2 regions of the Corynebacterium fournieri genome follow, and region 1 is predicted to be linked to the other one. Evidence: predicted binding sites of a transcription regulator. Region 1 holds the regulator's gene; the other holds the start of a gene.
The links. Region 1 encodes LexA, which represses DNA repair genes until DNA is damaged. Its sites were predicted from a motif close to CGAACANNTGTTCG; they were not measured.
Positions count from the first base shown of each region.

Region 2: the regulator LexA is predicted to act here: its motif matches at 3,348-3,361, upstream of CFOUR_RS07615 (SAV_6107 family HEPN domain-containing protein).

Region 1 is NZ_CP047210.1:1,372,186-1,379,412, reverse strand. Features, by position in the region: gene nagB (glucosamine-6-phosphate deaminase) at 1-490, opposite strand, end outside; gene CFOUR_RS06690 (uracil-xanthine permease family protein) at 603-1,919, shown strand; gene CFOUR_RS06685 (HPr family phosphocarrier protein) at 1,994-2,263, opposite strand; gene CFOUR_RS06680 (DeoR/GlpR family DNA-binding transcription regulator) at 2,365-3,153, opposite strand; gene lexA (transcriptional repressor LexA) at 3,238-3,918, opposite strand; gene nrdR (transcriptional regulator NrdR) at 4,563-5,021, shown strand; gene hrpA (ATP-dependent RNA helicase HrpA) at 5,048-7,227, opposite strand, start outside.
Region 2 is NZ_CP047210.1:1,575,711-1,582,937, forward strand. Features, by position in the region: gene ftsL (cell division protein FtsL) at 1-289, opposite strand, end outside; gene rsmH (16S rRNA (cytosine(1402)-N(4))-methyltransferase RsmH) at 326-1,330, opposite strand; gene mraZ (division/cell wall cluster transcriptional repressor MraZ) at 1,529-1,963, opposite strand; gene CFOUR_RS07610 (DUF3040 domain-containing protein) at 2,376-2,768, opposite strand; gene CFOUR_RS07615 (SAV_6107 family HEPN domain-containing protein) at 2,860-3,297, opposite strand; gene CFOUR_RS07620 (GNAT family N-acetyltransferase) at 3,450-4,013, shown strand; gene CFOUR_RS07625 (polyprenyl synthetase family protein) at 4,056-5,138, shown strand; gene CFOUR_RS07630 (alpha-(1->6)-mannopyranosyltransferase A) at 5,138-6,643, shown strand; gene CFOUR_RS07635 (Rv2175c family DNA-binding protein) at 6,546-6,908, opposite strand; gene CFOUR_RS07640 (protein kinase domain-containing protein) at 6,934-7,227, shown strand, end outside.

The DNA.
Region 1 (7,227 bases):
CGTTGTCGGCAACGGTGGTGGGGTGCAGGTCGATCTGGCGCGTGCGTGAATCCAGCGGACTCGGCGGCTCGTTGAAGGCGATGTGGCCGTTGGCGCCCACTCCGAGAATCTGCACATCCACCCCGCCAGCCGCATGGATACGCTCCTCGTAGCTTCGGGCCTCCGCCTCCGGATCCTCCGCTAGGCCGTTGAGTGAGTGGACCTTTTCGTCGTCGATATCGATATGGCGGGTGAACTCGCGACGAATGGTGGCGTAGTAGGACTGCTCGTCCGTGCGCTCCAGTCCCACATACTCGTCGAGGAGGAACGCGTCGCACTCGGCAAAGCTCAGGTCCTCTTCGCGGTGGCGGCGCGCCAGCTCCATGTAAAGCGGGTTCGGCGTCGAGCCCGTGGCCAGGCCAAGGGTTGCACCCCTGCGCACGAACGGTTCAATAAGGTCGGCGGCGGCGACGCCGACCTTTTCAGCTGTGGGGCGCACAATGATATCCATGCAGCTCAAGATAGCAAGGCTGCGTTGAGCGTCAGGCCGGTCATCCCCTTCAATCCGGCAGCCGCCACCCCCGCGGCGGGAGAATTGCTCTTTGGGGCGATAATGGTGCTTTGTGACGCATAAATTTGGTTGGTCCCTGCATGGAGATGGGCGCACAGTGCGCCCCGGGGCGGTTGTCGCCCCGGACGAGCGGTTGAGCTGGCCGCGCACCATCGGCATCGGCATGCAACACGTCGTGGCTATGTTCGGCGCGACGCTGCTCGTACCTACACTCACCGGTTTCCCGGTCAACACCACGCTGCTGTTTTCCGGCGTGGGCACCATTATTTTCCTGCTGCTGACGCGCAACAAGGTGCCGAGCTACCTCGGATCCTCCTTCGCCTTCATCGCTCCGCTGACGGCGTCGCAGCAGTACGGGGTGGGAGCCCAGCTCGGCGGCGTGCTGCTGACCGGCGTTGCACTTATTCTCGTGGGCGTTGTGGTCGAATGGGCGGGCAAACGCGTCATCGACGCTGTGATGCCGCCGGTGGTAACCGGCGCCATCGTGGCGCTGATCGGTTTCAACCTGGCCCCGACGGCGGTTTCCAATGTGGAAACGCAGCCGTGGGTGGCCGGGGTGACGCTGCTGACGGTCGTGGTGGTGACAGTGGCCACCAGGGGCATGCTGTCGCGCCTGTCAATCCTGATCGGAGTGCTGGTGGGCTGGATGTTCGCCGCGTGTACAGGCGGGCTCGGCGAGGATGCGATGCAGACCATCGCCGACGCGCCGTGGGTGGGCCTGCCGCAGTTCCACCGGCACGAATTCCACCTCTCTGCGGTGCTGGTGACGCTGCCGGTGCTGGTCGTGCTGATCGCCGAAAACGTCGGCCACGTCAAGGCTGTATCCGAGATGACCGGCCGCAACCTCGACGACATGCAGGGACGCGCGCTGATCGGCGACGGCATCGCCACCACGCTCGCAGGCGGCTTCGGCGGATCCGGTACCACCACCTACGCAGAAAACATCGGTGTGATGGCGGCGACGAAGGTGTACTCGACCGCCGCGTACTGGGTCGCCGCCGCGTTCGCAATCGTGCTGGCGTTCATCCCGAAGTTCGGCGCGGTCATCTTCACCATCCCCGCCGGCGTGCTCGGCGGCGCATGTCTCGTGCTCTACGGCCTGATCGGCATGTTGGGCGTGCGCATCTGGCAGGACAACAAGGTCGACTTCACGGATCCAGTCAACCTCACCGCCGCTGCAGTGGCGCTCATCGTCGGTATCGGCAACCTCACTTTCGACCTTGGTGCGGTCACGCTTGAGGGCATCGCGCTGGGATCCGTGGGCATCATCGTGATCTACCCGCTCATGCGTTTGGCGTACAACACCTTCGGCGAAGGGCGCTACCGCTCCGGCTTCGACACTTCCAAGCCGTCGACGTTTTCGCAGTAGGCAAAGCGGCACCATGCAAAGCAAAACGCCCGGACCGTCGTCCGGGCGTGAGCTCGTCGTCAAGCGGAAGCTGGCTACTCTTCGTCCAGGTTCTGCTCAATGAGCGCTGCAATCTTTTCCACAGCGTCGGCGTTTTCGGAAGTGACGGTCACTTCATCGCCGTGCTCGGCGCCCATGGCCATAATCATCAGCGACGAAGCAGCATCCGTCTCGTCATCGTCATCGCCGCCCACGAGGGTGAGCAGGATTTCGTCGTCGTATTCTCCGGCAGCATCGGCGATGACGGTAGCGGGGCGAGCGTGCAGCCCGACAGTGGAACCGACCTTGACGGTCTTGGAAGCCATACGGGGTCCTTTCTGATTTTCTGTTGCAGTACTTTGTACCGAGTGTAGGACCGTTCACGGCCGCGCCGCCACAACGGCCGTCTAGGACTGAGCCGCGGGGCTTACTGCGCGCCTGCGAGGACCACTTCAATACCGTGGGAGCGAAGTTCGTCGAGAAATGTCGGGGGAGCCTCGCTGTCCGTGACCACCACATCAATCTCGCTCAAGGGTGCAAAGCTGACGACGTAGTCATTGCCCAACTTGGTGGAATCGCACAACACAACCACCTTGTGGGCGTTCGTGACCATCGCGGCTTTGACTGCCGCCTCTTGCGCATCAGCCGTGGACAGGCCGTGCTGTATGGACAGGGCGTTGGTGCCGACGAACGCGACATCGGCTCGCAGAAGTGCGAGGGTGCGCAGTGCCGTGCTGCCCACTACCGCCTGGCTGATTGGGCGGACCGTTCCCCCGAGCAGCTGCACATCGTGGAGGCCGGAGACGCTGAGGTCCAAGGCAGTGGGAATTGAATTGGTCACCACCGAATACTCGCGATCGGCACTGGTTTCGGCGATGCGCTGACCGAGCATGCCAATGGAAGATCCGGAATCGAGAAAGATCGTGCTGCTCGGGCTTTCCGGAATGAACTGGAGGGCGCATTCCGCGATTGCGGCCTTCGCTGACGACGAGGCACGCTGCCGAGCATCCAAAGGCAGCTCGGTGCTGCGGTAGGACTGGCTGGCAACCGCGCCACCGTGTACGCGGTGGACGACGCCTTCGTCGTGCAGAGCTGACAGATCGCGGCGAATCGTCTCTGCCGTCACGTCGAAGCGCTCCGCCAGCTCGGTGACGTTGACGCGGCCTTCCACAGCGGTCAGCGACGCAATCTGGCGTCTGCGCTCTTCGGCGTACATAGATTCTCCTGCGCGTATATTCGGGACCTTGTCCCTATGCGTAAAGCTGCTGGTGAGGCGCTCGCGTGTGCGAACGCGCACTGCTTACAGCGTACGGAACACCGAGATGACGCGACCCATGATCTCCGCTTCGTCGCCCTTGATCGGCTCAAACGCCTCATTGTGGGGGAGCAGCCAGACACCGGAGGAATCGCGGTGGAACTCCTTCACCGTTGCCTCTCCGTCGAGCAACGCCGCAACAAACTCGCCCTCCTCGGCGTTCGGCTGCGAGCGCACCACAACCCAATCGCCGTCCAGGATGCCGGCTTCGCGCATGGATTCGCCGACGACTTTCAGCATGAAGAAATCGCCGTCGCCGAGCAGCTCTTCCGGCAAGGGGTAGTAGTTATCCACGTTCTCCTCGGCGAGGATGGGAGCGCCTGCGGCGATCTGGCCGACCACCGGCACGTAGCGAGCGTTCGAGGAATCTTCCGGCTTCTCCTCCTGCGGCTTGCGCTTCTTGCGGCCGTGCTCCGGCAACTGGCGCAAGTCCACTGCGCGCGGCTTGTTCGGGTCGCGCCGCAAAAAGCCCTTCTTCTCCAGCTCCTTGAGCTGGTACGCAACGGAGGAGGTGGATTGCAGTCCGGCGGCATCTCCGATCTCGCGGATGCTCGGCGGGTAGCCCCGCAGCACGACAGCGTCCTGGATGACCTGCAAAATGCGGCGCTGGCGGTCGGAGAGCGAGTTGTAGTCGGGCGTGCCCTGGTCGGCCTTCTTTCGTGCCATGTTTGCTCCTAGTGCTCGGCGAGTGGTCTCTGCGCAAACAACCTACCAGATAGGGCACTCATGTTCGATGATTTCCTGTGTGGGCTGGACACGGGGCTACCGCTTTGCTATAAATCGAACACGTCAGCGTATTCGAACACATGAACGTTAGAACATTCGAGCGTGTCGGCGCCGAACGTAAGGTGTGCCGCAGAACGAAAGGAGACGGTAATGGCCGTTGCAATCAACCCAGCACAGAATGCATTTCACTTTGGCAGCACCGCGCCGTCTGTGGTGCCTCCCGCGGAGGTTTGGGACGTTGAGTCGACTCAGCCGCGCCGGACTGGCGGCGGATCAGTTCGAACGATTTCCGCGACTCATCGAAAGTACGATCGTTCGGACCGGGAGGAGGCAATCGCGGGGTCGGGTGACGTCAGCGCGTTCGAAACCCGACGCGAGCGGAGAGATACGTTGCTGTTGGGGGCGGGTATGACCGCTGCGCTGCTCATTGGTTCCGCATTCGGCGGGGTTTTCGCGGGAGCAGGTGACGGCCAGGTGGCGACCAGCGGACACGCTGCCCAAAACGCTGCGATGACGTCGGCGCGTTAGGCGGGGCGTAGACTCGGGGCAAGGCCACACCGTTTAGACAACCGGGGGAGTACGCAGTGTTTTGTCCCTTTTGCCACAACGAGCAATCTCGCGTCACTGATTCCCGCTTAGTCGAGGCTGGATCCGCCATTCGCAGGCGGCGGGAATGCACGGAATGCGGGGGCCGGTTCACCACGGTAGAAAAGGCCGTGCTGACTGTTGTGAAGCGAAACGGCGTGAGCGAGCCTTTCGACCGCGACAAGCTGATCGTCGGTGTGCGCAGGGCGTGCCAGGGAAGGGATGTCTCCGACGACGCACTCAAACGCCTCGCCCAGGAGGTGGAGGAAACGGTTCGGGCGCAGGGAAGCTCGCAGGTGCCGGCAAACGAAATCGGCCTGGCGGTGCTCGAGCCCTTGCGTGCACTCGACGAGGTTGCCTACCTGCGATTCGCCTCCGTGTACAAGTCGTTCGAAAGTGCCGACGACTTCGAATCGGAAATTCGCCTCATGCGGCGCCGAGACCGCGAGGACTTCTAGGGCGGCGCCTCTGCGGTCTCGCAGCGTTACCGCAACGCGTCGATCTTCTTCTCGATGCGCCGCTGGCTCACCGGCTTCGGTGTGCCCAATCGCTGTGCGAACAAGCTCACCCGCAGCTCTTCGATGAGCCACAAGATGTCCTTATACGCTTTCGTTTTCGTTCGGCCCGCGGGGAGGGACTTCATCCGCTGCGCCAAATAGCGCTTGACCGCATCGATCACGGACTGCCTGTCGGCATCCCGGTCCGGGTCCAGCCGCATATCCTCCAGGCGGATCCGCATGGCTTCGATGTAGCGCGGCAGGTGCTGTAGATGGCCGATACCGTGCACGGTCACAGCATGTTTAGGCAGGAAAAACGCGAGCTGCGAGTTCATGTCGTCAATGGCTGGGCCTTCCCAATGCAGCAATTCCGAAGCCATGTTGGCGTAATCCGCCAGCGCCGGAGCGAGCGTGACTACTACTCGCCGTACCGCGCCAGCGACCTGCGGCCGGATCTCTGCAACCAGCGCCTCAAACTCCTCAGGCGAGCGCACCGGCCCGCCGCTGGAGAGCATCACATCGCGGATGACGGCCACTCGGGCATCTTCCACCAGACCCTCGGCGCCGCCGTGCGGGTAGCGGTCCACGGCCACCTTTTGACGCAGTGGCAGCCCCTTCGTCATCTGGGTGGGGTTGACGGTGATCTCGCGCAACAGCAGCGTCAGTGTCGCGGTGATCATGGAGGCGTCTGCGGCGGCCTTCGTCGGATGCACCGTGACCTTCACACCGTCCTTCGTGGCTTCCAGTGCCGGGAAGGCGTCGACGTCGTTGCCGTCGATCGTGGTGGTGACGGTTTCCGGCACAGCGCCCAAAGAGTCTGCGGTCCACTTCGCTACAGCTTCAGACTCGGAGGTGCGCCCCGCCTTGGACACCGAAGACTTGATCTTGCCCGCTTGCCGGCGTTTTAAGGCGTCGAGGTCTTTGTCGTGGTCGACGACCTTGCCGCGCCTGTCGATCGCCGCGAACGTCACCTTCAGGTGCGCGGGCAGGGCAGCTGGGTTGAAGTCGGAGCCATTGATGCCGCGTCCGCCGATCGAGCGCAGTGCGTCTGCCAAGACGTCGCCGAAGGGCTCCTGCCGCAACTGCTGCTCACTCGCGCCGTCCGCGGCCTTTCGGTTTTGTATCAGCTCGAGCGCGCGTTCCGCGAAGTCCGGTGCGGGCACCACGGTTTTGCGCAGTGCCTTGGGCAGGGTCCGGATGTATTCGGCAGCCAGTTCTGAGCGCAGCCCCGGCACGAGCCAGTCAAAGCCGTGCGGGCTGAGGTTCGCCAACAGCGGGACGGGTACGTCGACGGTCACGCCGTCGAAAGGATCGCCCGGCTCGAACTTGTAGCGCAGCGCGTAGTCGATGGTGCCTTGCTGCCAGACTTCGGGAAAGGCGTTGGTGGAGGAGTCCACGCCTTCGTCGTCCAGCAGTGTCGCCGGATCAAAGTCGAGGTAGTGCTTGTCCTTGGCGCGCTTCTTCTTCCACCAGGAGTCGAAGTGGCGTGCGGTGGTGACGTCCTCGGGCAGGCGTGCGTCGTAAAACTCGAACAGTGTGTCCTCGTCGACCACTAAGCCGCGGCGGCGCACCTTTTCCTCCACCTCGGCAGCCTCAGCCAGCAGCGCCTCGTTGTGGTCGATGAAGTGGTGGTGGCGGTTCCAATCACCCTCCAGCAAGGCGTGGCGGATGAACATATTGCGCGCACCCGCGGGGTCAACGCGGTGGTAGGGCACCAGCCGGTCGCGCACGATGGTCACGCCGTAGAGCATGGATTTTTGGTGGACCATTGCGGCAGAGCGTTTACGTGACCAGATTGGCTCGGAGTAGCTGTGCTTGAGCAAATCGCCGGCGGCAGCTTCGACCCAGGCCGGCTCGATCTTTGCCACGTCGCGCGCCCAAAGGCGCGAAGTTTCCACCAGTTCTGCGGCCATGATGAACTCAGGGGGCTTTTTGCTTAGCGACGACCCAGGGAAGACCAGAAACCGCGTACCGCGCGCGCCTTGGAACTCCTTCGAGTTCCCGTCACGCGCGCCGATGTTGGACAGCAAGCCGGTGAGCAACGACTTGTGTATCGCGTCTGCGTCGCGGTCGCCTGCAACGTTTTCCGCGCGCGACCACCCCAGCTGGCGTTCGACGTCGCGCAGCTGGCGCACGAGGTCGAACCACTCGCGGATGCGCATGTAGT
Region 2 (7,227 bases), 200 kb from region 1:
ACGTTGCGATGCCGGAAAGGATCATGGCCACTGCAATGCCCACAAACAGCAGCGGCAACGCAATCTGGGACAGGGAGGAAAATTTCGAACGGGCCTTCGCGGTGGCCACCCTGCGCCCGCGCACGGACACGACCTGGTTGGACCCCAGGCGGCCGCGGGACTTGGGGTGTTCCACGTGCGGCTTGACGCCCGGCATCGTGCGCACCCGCTGCGAGGGGTGCTCCGTGCGGCGCGGGGTACGGCTCGGGGTGCGGGTTAGCGTTGCCGATCGCGTTGCTCGTGCTGCCATGGTGTCCGTCCTTTGTCGGGCTGTGTTGGTGGGCGGTTAGTGGGTGGTGCGGAGTTTTTCAATGCAGCGCACCCTCACGGGCGCGGCGCGGGGGTTGCGTTCGATCTCTTCCGCGGGCGCTTTTTCCGCGCCGCGGGTGACGGTGCGAAACGCCGGTTCGGTGCCGGGCAGATCCATCGGCAGCCCCACCGGGGTTTTGGATGAGGTCAGATCCGTAAATGCGGCCTTGACAATCTTGTCTTCCAGCGACTGGTAGCTCATGAACACCGCGCGCCCGCCGACACCGAGCAAACCGGTGATCACGGGCACGACGTTTTCCACGGCCTCGAGCTCCCGGTTCACCTCGATTCGCAGCGCCTGGAAGGTGCGCTTCGCGGGGTGGCCCCCGGTACGGCGGGTCGCCGCCGGGATGGTGTCGTAGAGCAACTCCACCAGCCGGGCTGCGCGGTCGAACGGTTCGCGCTCGCGCTGCGCCACAACTGCGGAGGCGATCTTCCCGGCGAAGCGCTCGTCGCCGTACTTCTTCAGAATGCGGGCCAGGTCGCCGTGGCTGTAGGTGTTGAGCACCTCGGCGGCGGTAATGCCCGTGGTCTGGTCCATACGCATGTCCAGCGGCGCGTCGCCGCGGTAGGAAAAGCCGCGCTCTTCCTGGTCCAGCTGCATGGAAGAAACACCGAGGTCGAACAATGCACCAGCGATGCCGTGCTCGCGTGCGACATCGAAGATCTCGCCCTCACCGTCAGCGATGGCGTCGTCGACGTGGTCGAAGCGCGCTTGCACCGCAGCAAACCGGTCACCGAAAGGAGCCAAGCGTTGCGACGCCTGACTGAGCGCGATCGGGTCGCGGTCCACACCAATCACACGAGCCTGCGGGAACACGGTGAGGAAGTGCTCAGTGTGGCCGCCGGCGCCGAGCGTGCCGTCGACAAGCACTGCGGTTGCGCCGAACTTCTCCACTGTGGGCTCGAGGAGCTCCGCCATGCGGTCGCGCATCACAGGGACGTGACCGTGCGGGTCGTCAGCGAGCGTGAAGTTCGCCATTGCGTGCCCTCCGTGTCTTTCGGTGTCCCATGCGTATGCGGCTTTTCGGCCCGGTCAGTGTCGTCAGCGCGGGGAGCGCATAGAGCCCTGCCCGGGGCGGCTGTTCTGATGTCGGGGAAGTACACCAGAACGCTTCACGCCCCGGACAGAGTCCGTACACGCTCTCCGTAGTCGTTGCCTGCTACGGGGTAGTCAGCCCTACAGCAGACCGGAGAGAATGTCGTCGTCATCCGCCGCGGAGAACGCGGCTTCAGTTTCTTCTTGATACTTATTCCAGGACTCGAGGTCCCAGATCTCGAGAAAATCCACCGAACCGATGACCACGCACTCCTTGGAAAGGCCTGCGTACTCGCGGTGTGCCGGGGACAGGGTGATCCGACCAGAGCCGTCGAGCGTTTGCTCATCCGCACTGGCAGCCAGATTGCGGATGAAGGCGCGCGCCTTCGGGTTAGTGCGGGATGCCGCTGCGGCCTTGCGGGCGCGGGCGGCGAACTCGTCACGCGGGTACACCGCCAGCGAGTGGTCCTGCCCCTTGGTCACCATCAACCCGTCCGCAAGATCCTCACGGAACTTCGCGGGGAGCGTCAGGCGACCTTTGTCGTCGAGCTTGGGAGTGTAGGTTCCCAGAAACATCCGGCGACCTACCTTCCTTCACTTTCTGACGTTGGCTGTGAAATTTTCTCGGCTTCGCTCTGCGCCGCGCACGTAGTCAAGATGCGCGCCACATCACTCCGCTGGCCCCCACTTTAACCCACTTTCCCCCACAAACGCCACACCTTCGGCGTGTTTCACTTCAACATGCCACCAAACGGCAGGTCAGAGCAGCTTTTTAGCGGTGGGGAATCTACCCGCACAGGTGCGAAACACAGCCACCACACGCCACCATTCACCCCTTTTGCCCCACTCATTACATAGACAGTGGAGCCACCCAAGCCACTTTTCACGCGGAAATGGCCACATGTGGGGAGAAGTGGGGGATTTTGGGCAGGCACGAAAAACGCCTCCCCAGATCACCGGGGAGGCGTTTGAGAAATGGGCCTTTGCGCTACTGCCGATCCTCGAACCGACGACGGAAACTTTCTTCCATATTCACGCTGCGCTGCGTCCGAGGCTTTACCTGACGGGAGGCGCGGGCCGAAGATACCGCGGACTGGCTCGGGGTGCGAAGCGCCATGATGCCGCCGAAAAGCATCACCGCGAAGCCGATGATGCTGAGCACGATGGTCCACGTACTCATACTCGCCAGCGCGACACCGCCAAGGAGGAGCACCAGGCCGAGGACGATCAACGCAAAGCTACGCATAGTCAGCTGCCCAGTTTTGGGCGCGGAACCGAAGCCAGGCTCAGTGGCGACACTGCTGCCAAATTTCGGGTCGTCCGCGAAGAGCGACTGCTCAATTTCGCGCAACGCCCGCATTTCCTGCTCTGATAGAGACACTGCTCACTCTCCAGATACCAATGGCGGACTGACAATATCCGTATAACGGCCATGGTACGCAGATTGTTCCCGTGCCCCACTTTTCGAGCCCCTAGGCGGCCATTGGCACCTCCCCGCCCCGCGTTGCCAGGTAGAAGTCTTCGACATCCGCGAGCAGACGGTGCACCACCACCGCACCGGGGTCTGTTTCGATGCCGGAGGCCACGCGGCCCCGCTGCGCCGAATATCGCTTGAATGTCTCCGCCCAGCGCTTCCCATCAAGACCGGTCAGCGCAAGTTTGTCCCACGCACTCGTGGGCAATCGTTTGCGCTTGCACACCACAGGCGACGCGCTGTTGCGCGCACCCGCCACACGGAGGGCGGCGCGGTACGCGTTTTCCATCGCCAAGTCGTAGCGCCCCGCCTCAAAGTCGTCGTGCGCCTGCGAAATCAGCCCTTCTGCGGCAGCGAGGAATTGGTCGGCACGGCTCACCCTTGCGCCCTGCCCGTATACGGCGCCGGTGGTTGCTGAAATTACGCTACCCGTCATGAGTTTCTCCTGTTCAAGTTGCACTTTTGTCGTTGCGATGACCCCAACCTAAAACACCCGTTCGACACCACCGCTACCCCTTTAGCACGTCTGTTCGAATGCAATTTCGACAATCGTTCCCCCTTTCGCCTCCAAAGTGATTCCATAGAGGGGTGACTGCCTCAATCCAGCGCCTCACTGCGGCCGAGTTCGTCATGCTCGTCCCCACGCTTGTCGATATCTATATAGAGGCCATGGGCTATCCGCGTTCCATGCGCCGCCAGCGCATCCAGGTTTGGAAAGGCGAGGTGCGCTCCCCCGGCTTCGCCGCCGTTGCCGCAGTTGACGGCTCTCAAGTCATCGGCATCGCCTACGGCTTCATCGGCACACGGGAGCGCTGGTGGGACCGGCAGCTGATTCGCGCGATGGACTCCAACGGCGGCATCACGGAGCTCGACCGCGAGATGCTCCGCAACTACTTCGAAGTCGCGGAGGTGCACGTCACGCCGAGCAGGCAAGGCGAAGGCCTCGGCTCCCAACTGCTTTCGGCGCTACTTTCGCAAGCGACCGCGCGCTGGGCACTGTTGTCCACCCCCGAAGTCGCCGACGAGGCGAACAACGCGTTCGCGCTCTACCGCAAGTTCGGGTTCAGAGACGTGGCCCGCAACTTCATTTACTACGGCGATAAACGCCCCTTCGCCATCCTCGCCCTCGATCTGGAAAACCGCACTGGGTAGGGTTGCGGGAGGACAATACACTTCGGCACAAGGAGCGTGGGCGTGAAAGATCTGGGGCTCAAGGACGTTCCGCAGCAGGTGGAGCACAACCTCGCGGAGTTCTTCACTGGGCGCGAAGCTGCGGTCGAAACCATCGGCGGGCCTGTCGCCCACGCGGTAAGCCACCTGCGCAACTTCGTTCTCAACGGCGGCAAGCGGGTTCGCCCCACGTACGGTTGGGCGGGTTTCGTCGGCGCCCGCGGGTTGGACGGAGCGGAAGACCCGCAGGCCGTGCTGCGCGCCGTGAGCTCGCTGGAGCTGATTCAGGCTTGCGCGCTGGTGCACGACGACATCATTGACGCCTCCGACACCCGGCGCGGCAATCCGACGGTGCACCGCGCGCTCGAGGCCGAGCATCGCGAGCAGGGCATGCTCGGCACGGCTGAGGCGTACGGCACGAACGCCGCAATTCTCTTGGGCGATCTCGCGCTCGCGTGGGCGGAGGATATGTGGCGCTATTCGGGCGTTTCCCAGGAGGCGCTGGCCCGCGCGGCGGAGCCGTGGGTGGGCATGCGCACCGAGGTCATAGGCGGTCAGCTGCTGGACATGATGCTGGAAAGCCTCGGCAGCGAGTCCGTGGAGATGGCCAACCGCGTCAACCGTTACAAGACCGCGGCCTACACCATCGAGCGCCCCCTCCACTTGGGCGCAGCTCTCGCGGGTGCGAGCAGTTCGCTTATCGACGCGTTCCGCGGCTACGGCCGCGACATCGGCATCGCCTTCCAGCTGCGCGACGACCTCCTCGGGGTCTTCGGCGACCCGGCAATTACGGGCAAGCCGGCTGGCGACGACCTCCGGGAAGGCAAGCGCACCGAATTGTTCGCCACGGCGCTCGACCTACTTTCCCAGGCCAACCCGGCCGGCGCCCAGGAGTTGCGCGACGGAATTGGAACGGCGGCAGATGAAGCGGAGCTGCGTCGATTAGCAGAGCTCATCCGCGACAGCGGCGCCGAAGAAGCCGTGGAGGCGCGCATTGCTGAGCTGACCCGCTCCGGCCTCGACTACCTGGACGGCGCCGGCATTGACGACGCCACGGTAGAAGCGCTGACGGTGCTCGCGCACAAAGCCACCGACCGGCGGATGTGATGCGCCCGCAACACCTGGGCGTTGTTGCATGCGCCCTGATCACCGTCGGTTCCTATGGCGCCGGCGCCACCCGCTACCGCGGCGGTGCGCTGCGCGCCGCCGGGTTGGAGCATCTCTCCTACGGCCACGGACGCGCGCTCATGGATCTGCTGCTCACCGCAGGCATTTTCGCGCTCATCGCCGCATGGGTGATGCTGTGGAAGGCCCGCCCCGCCGAGGGCGCTGTCCGGCGCGCCGTGTGTTTATGGTCCGGCATTCTCGCGCTGTGCGCGCCCATCCTCTCGCGCGACGTGTACTCCTACCTCATGCAGGGCGCGATGCTGCGCGACGGATTCGACCCCTACTCCGAAGGCGCCGCCGTCAACCCGGGCCCGTACCTGTGGGAGGTCTCGCACGACTGGCGCAACACCACCACCCCCTACGGGCCTTTGCACCTCGGCTTGGGCAAGGCAGTGACCTGGCTCGTCGGCGACAACGTCACCGCGGGCCTGATGGTCTACCGGCTGATCTCTCTAGCCGGGTTCGCGCTCATCATGTGGGCTGTGCCGCGCATAGCCAAACAGGTCGGCGGCGACCCGGCGCTCGCGCTGTGGCTGGGCGTGGCCAACCCCGTAATGCTGCTGCATCTAATTGGCGGCATGCACAACGAGGCTGTCATGGTGGGCCTGGTCAGCGCGGGGTTGCTGTCGTGCCTGCGCCGCAGCTGGTGCACCCCGGGCATCATCCTGATTGCGCTGGCGGTGTCGCTCAAAGCCACCGCTGCCGTAGCCCTGCCGTTCGTGGTCTGGCTGATAGTCAAGCGGCAGGCCGCCACACCTGCTGGCCAGGTGGGCGTGCTCGTCGCCGGCGGCGCCTGGGCGCTGGCGGTCAACGTCGCTGTCATCCAGCTGGTCACCTGGGTGTCCGGCACCACTTGGGGCTGGCTCGAGGAGATTACGGGCAACTCGAAGGTGATCAACCCGCTTGCCGGGCCCACCTTCGCCGCGGAGCTGATCACGCCGTTGCTGCAGCTTTTCGACGACACGTTCCGCTACAACACCGTCCTGAACTGGACACGCTCCGTATTTTCGGTGCTCATGCTCGTGGGCCTGGCCGCGGTGTGGTGGGTGTTCCGTCCCCGCCGGGGCGAGGCGTACGAGCGGCGCGCCGTCGCGGGCACGACCGCCGCCTACACGGTTGCCTTCGCGACCAACGCGGTGACACTGCCCTGGTACTACGCCTCCGTGGTCTCCCTAGCGGGCAGCTTCCGGCCGCCAGCCTGGGTGGTGAAGGTGACCACCGGCGCGTCGATCGTCATCGCGCTTGCGTTCAAGGGCAGCGGCAACCACCGGCTCTACGACATGTGGTTCCTCACCCTCGCCGCGATCGTCGCCGTGGTGGCCGTGGAATGGGTGTTCCGCGAGGAAACTAAAACGCCATTGCTTGGGCGCGGCGGATTACTTCGCGCGCCTTTTGGCCGTGCAGCGCGTCGACAGGACGCCCCGGCAACGACTCGTCCGGAGTAAACAAAAAGGCAAGGATCTCTTCGGCGTCGTATCCGCCGTCGTAAAGCACGGTGATTGCGCCGGAGACGAACTTGCTCAGCCCGTCCTCACCGAGCAGCCTCTCCGGGATGACCTTCTTGCCGTCCTTGACGTAGTGCACCAGCTTCTTCGCGCCGATGTAGTCGTGCACCTTGGTCACCGGCACGCCCAGAATTTCGGCGACATCCGGGAAGGGCAACAGTGTTTCGTCGCTAAGCAATTGCTCAAGATTCGTTTGTGCGCTCACGGTCGGCGATTCTACCCTTGTGCACATGGCAACCTTGAGCGCAGGCACGGCCCTGGACGGACGCTACGTCGTCGACCGCCCAATCGCCCGCGGCGGAATGGCCACCGTCTACCGCTGCGTGGACGCACGACTCGGCCGCGAGGTTGCGGCGAAAGTCATGCACGAGCAGTACGTCCACGACAACGTGTTCCTGGACCGCTTCCGGCGCGAAGCACGCGCAATGGCCCAGCTGAGCCACCCCAACCTGGTCAACGTGTACGACTTTTCCGCCTCCGGTGGAGAGGTGTTCCTGATCATGGAGCTGATCACCGGCGGCACC